2 regions of the Streptomyces sp. NPDC044704 genome follow, and region 1 is predicted to be linked to the other one. Evidence: riboswitches for the same ligand, from Rfam matches in the RefSeq annotation. Region 1 holds a riboswitch; the other holds the start of a gene.
The links. A riboswitch is a leader RNA that binds a small molecule or an ion and turns the genes downstream of it on or off. The one in region 1 is predicted to bind cobalamin.

Region 1 (5,766 bases):
AGCGGCGAGCCCGACGGGCCGGCCGGGACGAAGGCGCCGTCCAGCGCGGCCACCACGTGCGCGATCTCGTCCGTCGTGCCCGCCAGGCGCGGGACGACCTCGCGCGCCGCGAACGACAGGACGTCGGCGACGGCCTGCGCGTGGCCCGCCGCGACCGCGGCCACCGCGTCGAGGGACCAGTGCGCGTCCTCCATCGCCTGGACCAGCGCGCGGGCCTGCTCCTCGACGGCGTCCGCCGAGGTGCGCGTCGCCGCCGACTCGTCCAGGCCCAGCGCCTCGCGCAGGCCGGGCAGGGCCGTCGTACCGCCCCAGATCTGCCGGGCGCGCAGGATCGCGAGGACCAGGTTGACGCGGGCCTCACCGGTGGGCGCGCCGCCGAGGACGTGCAGGCCGTCGCGGATCTGGGCGTCCTTGACCTCGCACAGCCAGCCGTCGACGTGGAGCAGGAAGTCGTCGAAGCCGTCGTCGTCCGGGCGCTCTTCGAGGCCGAGGTCGTGGTCGAGCTTCGCGGCCTGGATCAGGGTCCAGATCTGGGCGCGGATCGCCGGGAGCTTGGAGGGGTCCATCGCCGAGATCTGCGCGTACTCGTCGAGGTGCTGCTCCAGGCGCGCGATGTCGCCGTACGACTCCGCGCGGGCCATCGGCGGCACCAGGTGGTCGACCAGCGTGGCGTGCACGCGCCGCTTGGCCTGCGTGCCCTCGCCCGGGTCGTTGACCAGGAACGGGTAGATGAGCGGGAGGTCACCGAGCGCGGCGTCGGGGGCGCAGGACGCGGACAGGCCGGCGTTCTTGCCCGGCAGCCATTCGAGGTTGCCGTGCTTGCCCAGGTGGATCATCGCGTCGGCGCCGAAGCCGCCGTCCTGCGCACGCGCCTGGATCCAGCGGTACGCCGCCAGGTAGTGGTGCGAGGGCGGCAGGTCCGGGTCGTGGTAGATCGCGATCGGGTTCTCGCCGAAGCCGCGCGGCGGCTGGATGAGGACGAGGAGGTTCCCGCGGCGCAGGGCGGCGAGGACGATGTCGCCCTCCGGGTTCGCGGAACGGTCCACGAACATGTTGCCGGGGGCCTCGCCCCAGTGCTGCTCCACGCTCTCGCGCAGCTCGGCGGGGAGCTCGGCGAACCAGCGCCGGTAGTCGGCGGCCGGGATGCGGACCGGGTTGCGGGCCAGCTGCTCCTCCGTCAGCCAGTCCTGGTCGTGGCCGCCGGCCTCGATCAGCGCGCGGATCAACTCGTCGCCGTCACCCGAGACCAGCCCCGGGATCTCGTCGGCGGGGCCGAAGTCGTAGCCGCCCGCGATCAGGGTGCGCAGCAGCTCGACGGCGCTGGCCGGGGTGTCCAGGCCGACCGCGTTGCCGATGCGGGAGTGCTTCGTCGGGTACGCGGACAGCACGAGCGCGATCTTCTTGTCGCGGCGGTCGATGTGCCGCAGCCGGGCGTGACGCACGGCGATCCCGGCCACGCGGGCGGCCCGCTCGGGGTCCGCGACGTAGGCGGGCAGGCCGTCCTCGTCGATCTCCTTGAAGGAGAACGGGACGGTGATCAGACGGCCGTCGAACTCGGGGACGGCGACCTGCGTCGCGGCGTCGAGGGGGGACAGGCCCTCGTCGTTCTCCTCCCACGTGCCGCGGGAGCCGGTCAGGCACAGGGCCTGGAGGATCGGCACGCCGAGCGAGGCGAGCGCGCCCGCGTCCCAGGACTCGTCGTCGCCGCCCGCGGAGGCGGTGGCCGGGCGGGTGCCGCCCGCCGCGAGGACGGTCGTGACCACCGCGTCGGCGGCGGACAGCGCGGCGATCAGCTCCGGCTCGGGGGTGCGCAGGGAGGAGACGTACAGGGGCAGCACCTGCGCGTCGTGGGCCTCGACGGCCTCGCACAGGGCGTGCACGAACGCGGTGTTGCCGCTCATCTGGTGGGCGCGGTAGTACAGCACCGCGACGAGCGGGCCGGCGGTCCGCCCCGGCGTGCGCTCCAGGGGGCCCCAGGTCGGGGAGGCGGCGGGCGGCTCGAAGCCGTGGCCGGTCAGCAGGACCGTGTCGGAGAGGAACCGGGCCAGCTGGTCGAGGTTGGCGGGGCCGCCGTGCGCGAGGTAGCCGTGGGCTTCGGCGGCGATGCCGATGGGGACGGTCGAGGCCTCCATCAGCTGCGCGTCGGGGGCCTGTTCGCCGGTCAGGACGACCACCGGGCGGGTCTGGCCGGGGGCCAGCAGCAGGTCGAGGCCCTCCTGCCAGGCGCGGAGGCCGCCGAGGAGGCGCACGACGACCAGGTCGACGCCGTCGAGGAGGCCGGGGAGGTCGTCGAGGGGAAGGCGGGAGGGGTTCGCGAACCGGTACGGGACGGGGCCGTCCGCCGTGTTCGACGCGCGGGCGCTGAGCAGATCGGTGTCGGACGTCGACAGCAGCAGGATCATGCGGCGGCAGGCCTTCCTCGGGGTTTCCGCGCCCCGGGCAGTGAGGACAGCGGGAGTTCCTGACTCACCCCACGGGTTGCTCCGCGGGGTTCACAGTGGCGGGACCGCGCCGGAATCGCACCGGGCTTCCTCCCATGTCGCCGTCCTCGGCGACGACGGGCCGAACGGTCCGTCGGAAGGTCATCCTAGGCGGCGGGGTCCCCGGGCGGGAGCGGGGGTGACGTGTCGCTCCGCGGGGGGTGCGGGGGTGGGGGCTGCGGGGGTGTGCGGGGTGTGCGGGTGCGGCGCCGTTGCGGGGGGGGGGGGCCCCCCCCCCCGGGCCCCCCCCCCCGCGGGCGGGGGGGGGGGGGGGGGGGGGGGTGGGGGGGGGGGGGGGGGGGGGGGGGGCGGGGGGGGGGGGGGGGGGGGGGGGGGGGGGGGGGGGGGGGGGGTGTGCGGGTGCGGCGCCGTTGCCGGGGCGCTGCCCCGGACCCCGCGCCTCAAACGCCGGCGGGGCTGGGTTTGGCGGGTCGGGGTGGGCGAGGAGTGTGCGGGCGCCGCGATTTCGGGCCGCCGGGTGCCGGGTGCGGGGTGTGCGGGTGCGGCGCCGTTGCCGGGGCGCTGCCCCGGACCCCGCGCCTCAAACGCCGGCGAGGCTGGGTTTGGCGGGTCGGCGTGGGCGAGGAGTGTGCAGGCGCCGCGATTTCGGGCCGCCGGGGGCCGGCTGGCGGGTGCTGGGTACTGGGGCGCCGCCCCGGACTCCGCGCCTCGTACGCAGGCGGGGCTGGGACGTGGCCGACCGGGCCGGACGTGGGGGTGGTGGGAGTGGGCTGCCGGGTGTCCGGGGGCTGTTCCGGGGACGCTTCCCGGGGGACGGGCGGGTCGGGGGTGGGCGGGATGTGGCTGGTCCGGGGCGTGGGGGTGGTGACGGACACAGGTCGGGGCGGGGAGATCGTGGGTATGCTCGCGGCCATGCCCCAGCCCCCTTCCGCCGCATCGTGGGACGAGCCCGTCATACGGGACCGCGGTGACGCATGCCCCGGCGCGCTGCGCCTGCACGCGGCGGACGACGGCCGGCTGGCGCGGGTCCGGATCCCCGGCGGGCTCCTCACCGCCCGGCAGGCCTCGGTGCTGGCGCTCGCCGCCGACCGGTTCGGGGACGGCCACCTGGAACTCACCTCGCGCGGCAACGTCCAGCTCCGCGGCCTCACCGACGACTGCGGAGCCGGGCTGGCGAAGCTGCTGGAGGCGGCCGGACTGCTGCCCGCGCCGAGCCACGAGCGGGTGCGGAACATCGTCGCCACCCCGCTGTCCGGGATCTCAGGGATCCCGGCCCTCTCGGTCGACCCCGGCACGTACGCGACCTGCGGAGACCCCGGCGCACCCTCGGGCCCCGGCGTCTCCGCCCCCTTGACGACTTCCGACGCTCCGGGCGTTTCCGGTGTCCCTGGGACCGCCGGTGCTCTGGGCGTTTCCGGTGTCCCTGGGACCTCCGATGCTCCCAGCGTCTCCGGTGCCCCCGGGCGCTCTGCGACCCCCGGGCTCTCCGGGACCCCCGGGCTCTCCGGGACCCCCGGGCTCTCCGGGAGTGCCGGGACCTCCGGGACCTCCGGGCGCTCTGCGACCCCCCGGCTCTCCGGGACCTCCGGGCTCTCCGGGACCTCCGGGCTCCCCGCGCCCCCCGGAACTTCCGGGCCCCCCGAAAGTGCCGGGTCTTTCGGGCCCCACGGGCTCTCTGGGACCTCCGGGTCTTCCCTGGCCCCTGTGCCTGCCGGTGCCCCTGTGCCTTCCGGGGCCAGTGAGCCTTCCGAGACCATCGTGCCTTCCGGGACCCCTGGGCCTTCCGGGACCCCCAACACCCCCAGCGCATCCGGCAAGTCGGGTGGGGGTGGTGGGGTGCGGGCCGATGTGGTGCCGTGGGTTCGGGAGCTGGATCGGTTGTTGTGCGGGAGCAGCCGGGTGGTGGGGTTGTCCGGGCGGTTCCTGTTCGCTCTTGACGACGGGCGGGGGGACGTCGCCGCGCTCGATCCCGACGTGACCGTCCTCGCGCTGCCCGCGGGCCGGGCTCTGGTCCGGTTCGGGGCGGCCGCCGATGCCGTCGAGGTCGCCGCGCCGGACGCGCCCCGCGCCGCGTTGCTCGCCGCCGAACACTTCCTGGACGCCGTCGACTCCGCCGGCACCCGCGCCTGGCGGGTGGCCGAGCTGCCCGCCGAACACCGGCCGGCCGCCGCCGCGTTCGCCGTCCGCCTGCGAGCCGCCGGGCTCCCGGCGGCGCACGTGCCCGCGGTGGACTGGCCGTACGCCCCGCCGCCCCGTCCCTGGGGCTCCGGCACGGGCGACCAGACACCCCTGTGCGTGCTGCCGCCGCTGGGCCGGCTGAGCTCCGAGCAGTGGCGGGTCCTCGTCGAGGTCGCCGACCGGGGCGACGGACAGCTGCGGATCACCCCCTGGCGGACCGTCGTCCTGCCCCGGGCGAGCACCCGCAGGCCCGTCAACGGCGCCGCCCGCATCGAGGCCGCCGGACTGGTCCTCGGCCCCGGCGGCCCCTGGGAGTCCGTCACCGCCTGTACGGGGCGGCCCGGTTGCGCCAAGTCGCTGGCCGACGTACGCGCCGACGCGCGCGCCGTCGCGACCGCGTCGGCCGGCGCCCTCCCCGTCCACTGGTCCGGCTGCGAACGCCGGTGCGGGCACCCCCGCGGCGCCCTCTGGGTGGACCTCGTCGCCACCGGACCCGACCGGTACGAGCTCTCCGCGCCGGGGCGGCCCCCCGCCCCCGTCCCCCTCTCCGATCTGGCGTCCGCCCTCAAGACCGCACGAACCGCACGCGGCGTCCACCGCACCGGTACCAGCACTTCCCCCTCAGAACCGCAGTGATGAAGACAGTGAAGAAATGAGCGAGTACACCGTGTTCGAGTACGAGAAGGACGGCGCGGCCATCTACCGCCAGTCCTTTGCCACGATCCGCGCCGAGGCGGACCTCTCCGGGCTGCCCGCCTCGGTCGCCCAGGTCGCGGTGCGCATGATTCACGCCTGCGGCATGACCGACCTCCCCCAGGACCTCGGCTACACCCCCGAGGTGGTCCTGCGGGCCCGCGCCGCGCTGGAGGCCGGCGCGCCGATCCTGTGCGACGTGCAGATGGTCGCCAGCGGCGTCACCCGCAAGCGGCTGCCCGCCGACAACGAGGTGATCTGCACCCTCTCCGACCCGGCCGTGCCGGAACTCGCCGCGAAGATGGGCACCACCCGCAGCGCCGCCGCGCTCGAAGTGTGGCGTGACCGGGGCCTGTTGGAGGGCTCGGTGATCGCCGTCGGCAACGCGCCGACCGCCCTGTTCCGGCTGCTGGAGATGATCGAGGAGGGGGCTCCGCGCCCCGCCGCCGTCATC
Region 2 (5,766 bases), on a different contig from region 1:
TCCCACACGCCGAGCTGCTTCAGCTCCTCCACCAGGTACGCGTTGACCTGGAGGAACTCACCGCTGAGGGTCTCGCGCTTGAAGAGGTTGGAGACCTGCGGCTCGATGCACTCGTAGACGCCCGCGATCGAGGCGATCGTCGCCGTCGGCGCGATGGCCAGGAGCAGGGAGTTGCGCATGCCGGTCTTCGCGACGCGGGCGCGCAGGGCGTCCCAGCGCTCCGGCCAGTTCAGCTCGACGCCGTAGTGGTCCGGGTGCAGGACACCGCGGGCGGTACGGGTCTTGTCCCAGGCCGGCAGCGGACCGCTGCGCTCGGCGAGGTCGCAGGAGGCCTCGTACGCGGCCAGCATGATCCGCTCGGAGAGCTTCGTGGACAGCGCCCGCGCCTCGGGGGAGTCGAAGGGCATCTTCAGCTTGAAGAAGACGTCCTGCAGACCCATCGCGCCCAGGCCGACCGGACGCCAGCGGGCGTTGGAACGCCCGGCCTGCTCGGTCGGGTAGAAGTTGATGTCCACCACGCGGTCGAGGAAGGTCACGGCCGTACGGACGGTCTCGTCCAGCCGCTCCCAGTCGATGTCCCCGTCCACGACGAAGGCACCCATGTTGACCGAGCCGAGGTTGCAGACGGCCGTCTCGCCGTCGTCGGTGACCTCGATGATCTCGGTGCACAGGTTGGAGGAGTGGACGACCGAGCCCGGCTCGGCGGTCTGGTTCGCCGTGCGGTTGGAGGCGTCCTTGAAGGTCATCCAGCCCTGGCCGGTCTGCGCGAGGGTGCGCATCATCCGGCCGTACAGGTCACGCGCGGGCATGGTCTTGCGGGCCAGGCCGTCCGCCTCGGCCTTGCGGTAGGCGGCGTCGAACTCGTCGCCCCACAGGTCCACGAGCTCGGGGACGTCGGCCGGGGAGAACAGCGACCACTGCCCGTCGGAGTTCACGCGCCGCATGAACTCGTCCGGCACCCAGTGGGCGAGGTTCAGGTTGTGCGTACGGCGCTGGTCCTCACCGGTGTTGTCGCGGAGCTCCAGGAACTCCTCGATGTCCGCGTGCCAGGTCTCCAGGTAGACGGCGGCGGCACCCTTGCGGCGGCCGCCCTGGTTGACCGCGGCGACGGAGGCGTCGAGGGTCTTCAGGAACGGGACGATGCCGTTGGAGTGGCCGTTGGTGCCGCGGATCAGGGAACCCCGGGCGCGGATGCGGGAGTACGAGAGGCCGATGCCGCCGGCGTGCTTGGACAGGCGCGCGACCTGGTGGTAGCGGTCGTAGATCGAGTCCAGCTCGTCCAGCGGGGAGTCCAGCAGGTAGCAGGAGGACATCTGCGGGTGCCGGGTACCGGAGTTGAAGAGCGTGGGGGACGACGGCAGGTAGTCGAGGCGGCTCATCAGCCGGTAGAGCGAGGCCACTTCCTCGACGGCCTGGACGGTGTCGTTCTCGGCCAGGCCGCAGGCCACCCGCAGCATGAAGTACTGCGGGGTCTCGATGACCTGACGGGTGATCGGGTGGCGCAGCAGGTAGCGGCTGTGCAGGGTGCGCAGGCCGAAGAACCCGAAGCGGTCGTCGGCGCCCTCGGCGAGGGTGTGCTCGACCAGCGCGTCCAGGCGGGCCGCGTGGGTCGTGACGAACTCGGCCGTGCGGTCGGCGATGAGCCCCTCGCGGTGGCCGACGGCGACGGACGCCGAGAAGGACGTGGAGCCCTGGCCCGCGGCCTCGTCGCGGACGGCCAGCGTCAGCAGCCGGGCGGCGAGGCGGGAGTACGCCGGGTCCTCGGAGATCAGACCGGCCGCGGCCTCGGTGGCCAGCCCGCGCAGTTCGGCCTCGTCGGCGACGGAGCTGCGGCCGCGCAGGGCGGCGGCGGCGACCCGGCCGGGGTCGGTGTCGGGGAGGTCGGCCGTAAGCTCGGTGAGGGTACGCAGCAGTGCGGTCCCCGGGCCCTCGGGCGTGAGCGCAGCCTCGGTGTCGGACTGGGCGGACTCGGCGCGCGGTGCGGCAGGCGCGATGGTCACGGGGGGAGCTCTCCCTCGCTCGGCCCGGTCTTCGACGGGGCGGGGCGAGCGGGCGCACGCGGGAAGCCCACGGACCGGCCCGGACAGGGCAGGCGGTACGTGCGCCGCGTGGCGTCCACCGGCCCAACCGCGAGGCCCGGACGTATCGGCACCCGGTTCGGTTGAGCCGGGCGCGCTGTCGGCAGGTCCTCGGACTTCCGGACGCACCAATGGGTGCACTTCATACCGTTGCGGGACAGTTCCGGATTCGCACCGGATTCCCCTGCGACGACAGCAGCCATGAGCATACATGTGGGGGCGGCCCGTTGCGGTAGCCCCCACATGTTGTGTCGGCGTGGCTACTGCTCGGGTGCGTACAGCTCCAGGGCGTAGGTGAGCAGGGGCACCGAGGGGACCGGGGACCAGTCCCGTTCCGGGGTGCGCACGAAGCCCAGGCGCTCGTAGATCCGGTGCGCGGCGGGGCTGCCCGGCTGGGTGGAGAGCACCAGCCGGGACACTCCCGGCAGGGCCCTGGCGCGGTCGGCGCAGGCCCGTACGAGTGCTTCGCCGGCGCCCTTGCCCCGGCCGGCGGCGGCCACGGCGAGCATCCGGAACTCGGCCTCGCCGGGGCCCGCGATGTCGGCGAGGGGGCTGCCCGGAGGGGCGAACGTCACACCGCCCAGCAGGCGTCCGTCCAGTACGGCGACGAGCACCTCGCCGGATCCGGCCCGGCCCGCGACGTCCCGCAGCGTCCGCTCGTACGTGTCGTCGGTGTTGGCGTCGAGGAGCCCGTCCTCCAGGTAGGCCCGCGCGGTGATCCCGCCCAGCTCTTCGTATTCGGCGGGCTGCGCCGCCCTGATCACGATGTCCATGCGTCGAGTGTGCGCGACGGCCGCGGGCGGACGCCCGGATCCCGGCGGTCCGGTGCCGGGCACGCGCGAGGGCCCCGCCGGACGAGGCCGGCGGGGCCCTCGCGCGTGCCGCTCAGCAGCAGCGGAAGCCCTCCCGGGGATCCGCCTCGCGGGCGTCGGTGCGGGCCCGCTCGAAGGCGCGCCGGGTCATGACCTCGGCGTGCGGGTCGTGGGCGCGGGCGTGGGCCACGTAGCGGTCGTACGCGGCCTCGCCGGAGAACTCCCGTACGTAGAACCGGGCCTTCGACAGCGCGCCCCGGACCCCGCTCACCGCGCGCGCGGCGCTCGTGCCGCTCATGCGACGGGGGTCTTCGCCCGGCCGCCGCCCGCGTCGAGGCCGGCCGCCGCGAGCTCGGCCTTCTCCTCGGGCGTGGCGATCAGCCCGGCCGGGGCTACGATCTTCGACTCGGTCCACGGGACCTCGGACAGGCGCACCGTCTCGGGGTGGGCGATGGCCTTGAAGCAGGTCCGGGCCGCGTCCACCAGCACGATGACGATCAGGACCGCGAACAGCACCGACAGCACCCCGTCGACCGTGGCGTTGGTGACGACGGTGTGCATGTCGCCCATGGTCTTGGCGGGCGGCAGGACCTTGTCGGCGTCGATGCCCGCCTGGTACTTGTCGCGCTGGGCGAAGAAGCCGACCTTCACGTCCTCGGAGAAGATCTTCTGGTAGCTGGCGGTGAGGGTGACGGCCACGTCCCACGCCAGCGGAACCCCGGTGACCCAGGCCCACTTGAGCCGGCCCGACTTCACGAGCAGCGTCGTGCAGACCGCCAGGGCCACTGCCGCGAGCAGCTGGTTCGCGATGCCGAACAGCGGGAACAGCTGGTTGATGCCGCCCAGCGGGTCCTTGACGCCGACCCACAGGAAGTAGCCCCAGCCGCCGACCACTATGGCGCTCGCCAGCCACACGCCCGGCTTCCAGCTGACGTCCTTGAAGGACTTGTGCACGTTGCCGAGGGTGTCCTGGAGCATGAACCGGCCCACGCGGGTGCCCGCGTCGACCGTCGTCAGGATGAACAGGGCCTCGAACATGATGGCGAAGTGGTACCAGAAGGCCTTCATGGCGGTGCCACCGATGACGGCCGAGAAGATCTCCGACATTCCGAGTGCGAACGTCGGCGCTCCGCCCGTACGGGAGAGCAGGCTGCTCTCCTCCACATCCTTCGCGGCCTGCGCGAGGGCGTCCGGGCTGATGGCGAAGCCGAAGTTGGTGACGGCCGCGGAGGCGGTGTCGACCGTGGTGCCGATGACCCCGGCGGGGGAGTTCACGGCGAAGAAGAGGCCGGGCTCGATGATGCAGGCGGCGATCACGGCCATGATGGCGACGAAGGACTCGGTGAGCATCGCGCCGTAGCCGATGACCCGGACCTGCGTCTCCTTCTGGATCATCTTCGGGGTGGTGCCCGAGGAGACCAGCGAGTGGAAGCCGGACAGGGCCCCGCACGCGATGGTGATGAAGACGAACGGGAACATCGAGCCGGCGAAGACCGGCCCGTCGCCGCGCGCCGCGAAGTCGGTGACCGAGGGCATCTGGAGGGTCGGCATCGCGATGACGACGCCCACCGCCATCAGCGCGATCGTGCCGACCTTCATGAAGGTGGACAGGTAGTCGCGGGGCGCGAGCAGCAGCCACACCGGCAGCACCGACGCGATGAAGCCGTACACGATCATCCAGACGACCAGCGTCTCCTTCTCCAGGGTGAAGGTGTCCGCCCAGGAGGACTCGGCGACCCAGCCGCCCGCGACGATGGCGAGCAGCAGCAGGGCGACGCCGATGGCCGAGACCTCGGTGACCCGTCCCGGCCGCAGCACGCGCAGGTAGACGCCCATGAAGAGGGCGATCGGGATGGTCATGCCGATGGAGAAGACGCCCCACGGCGAGTGCGCCAGGGCGTTGACGATGACGAGGGCCAGCACCGCCAGCAGGATGATCATGATGGCGAACACGGCGACCAGGGCGGCGGCTCCGCCCACGGGCCCTATCTCGTCCCGGGCCATCTGGCCGAGCGAGCGGCCGTCGCGCCGGGTGGAGAAGAACAGGGTCACCATGTCCTGCACGGCGCCGGCGAAGATGACGCCCGCGACGATCCAGATGGTGCCCGGCAGGTAGCCCATCTGCGCGGCGAGCACGGGACCGACGAGCGGGCCCGCGCCGGCGACGGCGGCGAAGTGGTGGCCGAAGAGCACCCGGCGGTCGGTGGGATGGAAGTCGACACCGTTGTCGAGCCGTTCGGCGGGGGTCGCCCGCGTCTTGTCCACCTTCAGGACACGGTGCGAGATGAAGCGGGCGTAGAAGCGGTATCCGATGGCGTACGAGCCCAGCGCGGCGGCGAGCAGCCAGGCGGCCGAGATCTCCTCGCCCCGCGACAGTGCGAGCACGCCCCAGCCGATGGCCCCGATGAGGGCCACGAGCGCCCACACGGCGATCGACTGCGGAGTGAGGCCGCCCGGCCGGGAGGGCGAGCCGGGTCCGTCACCCGGACCCGCCGCGCCCTCCGGTGATGGAGTCCGGTATGTCCCCGTTGCTTCCGGTTCCGGCATGATCCTCGTCCCCTCGTTGATCAGCTGCGTAAGCGCAGGGAATCTACGGGGGCTTGACCGCTGGACGTAAGCCCCCGTCCGCATAGCGGTACGAGCGTCCACTGAGGATCAAACGGGAGTCAACCGGCCGTCACAATGCGGGCCTCTGGAGACGGGCAACGAACTTGTAACGGTCGCCGCGATACACCGAACGTACCCATTCGACCGGTTCGCCGTCGGCGTCGAGCGAGTGCCGCGAGAGCATCAGCATCGGCAGCCCGACGTCGGTGCCGAGCAGTCCGGCCTCCCTCGGCGTGGCCAGGGAGGTCTCGATGGTCTCCTCGGCCTCG

Region 2: another riboswitch for cobalamin. It lies ahead of AC07B0_RS07880 (ribonucleoside-diphosphate reductase subunit alpha); the one in region 1 lies ahead of cobN (cobaltochelatase subunit CobN).

The regions. Positions count from the first base shown of each region.
Region 1 covers NZ_JBWKGY010000025.1:40,641-46,406, forward strand. The annotation lists gene cobN (cobaltochelatase subunit CobN) at 1-2,402, opposite strand, end outside; cobalamin riboswitch at 2,443-2,569, opposite strand; partial or broken gene AC07B0_RS35945 (cobalamin biosynthesis protein CobG) at 3,342-3,722, shown strand; gene AC07B0_RS35950 (precorrin-3B synthase) at 4,341-5,255, shown strand; gene AC07B0_RS35955 (precorrin-8X methylmutase) at 5,272-5,766, shown strand, end outside.
Region 2 covers NZ_JBWKGY010000003.1:84,796-90,561, reverse strand. The annotation lists gene AC07B0_RS07880 (ribonucleoside-diphosphate reductase subunit alpha) at 1-2,000, opposite strand, end outside; cobalamin riboswitch at 2,164-2,297, opposite strand; gene AC07B0_RS07875 (GNAT family N-acetyltransferase) at 2,339-2,851, opposite strand; gene AC07B0_RS07870 (CstA-like transporter-associated (seleno)protein) at 2,964-3,161, opposite strand; gene AC07B0_RS07865 (carbon starvation CstA family protein) at 3,185-5,437, opposite strand; gene AC07B0_RS07860 (GntR family transcriptional regulator) at 5,568-5,766, opposite strand, start outside.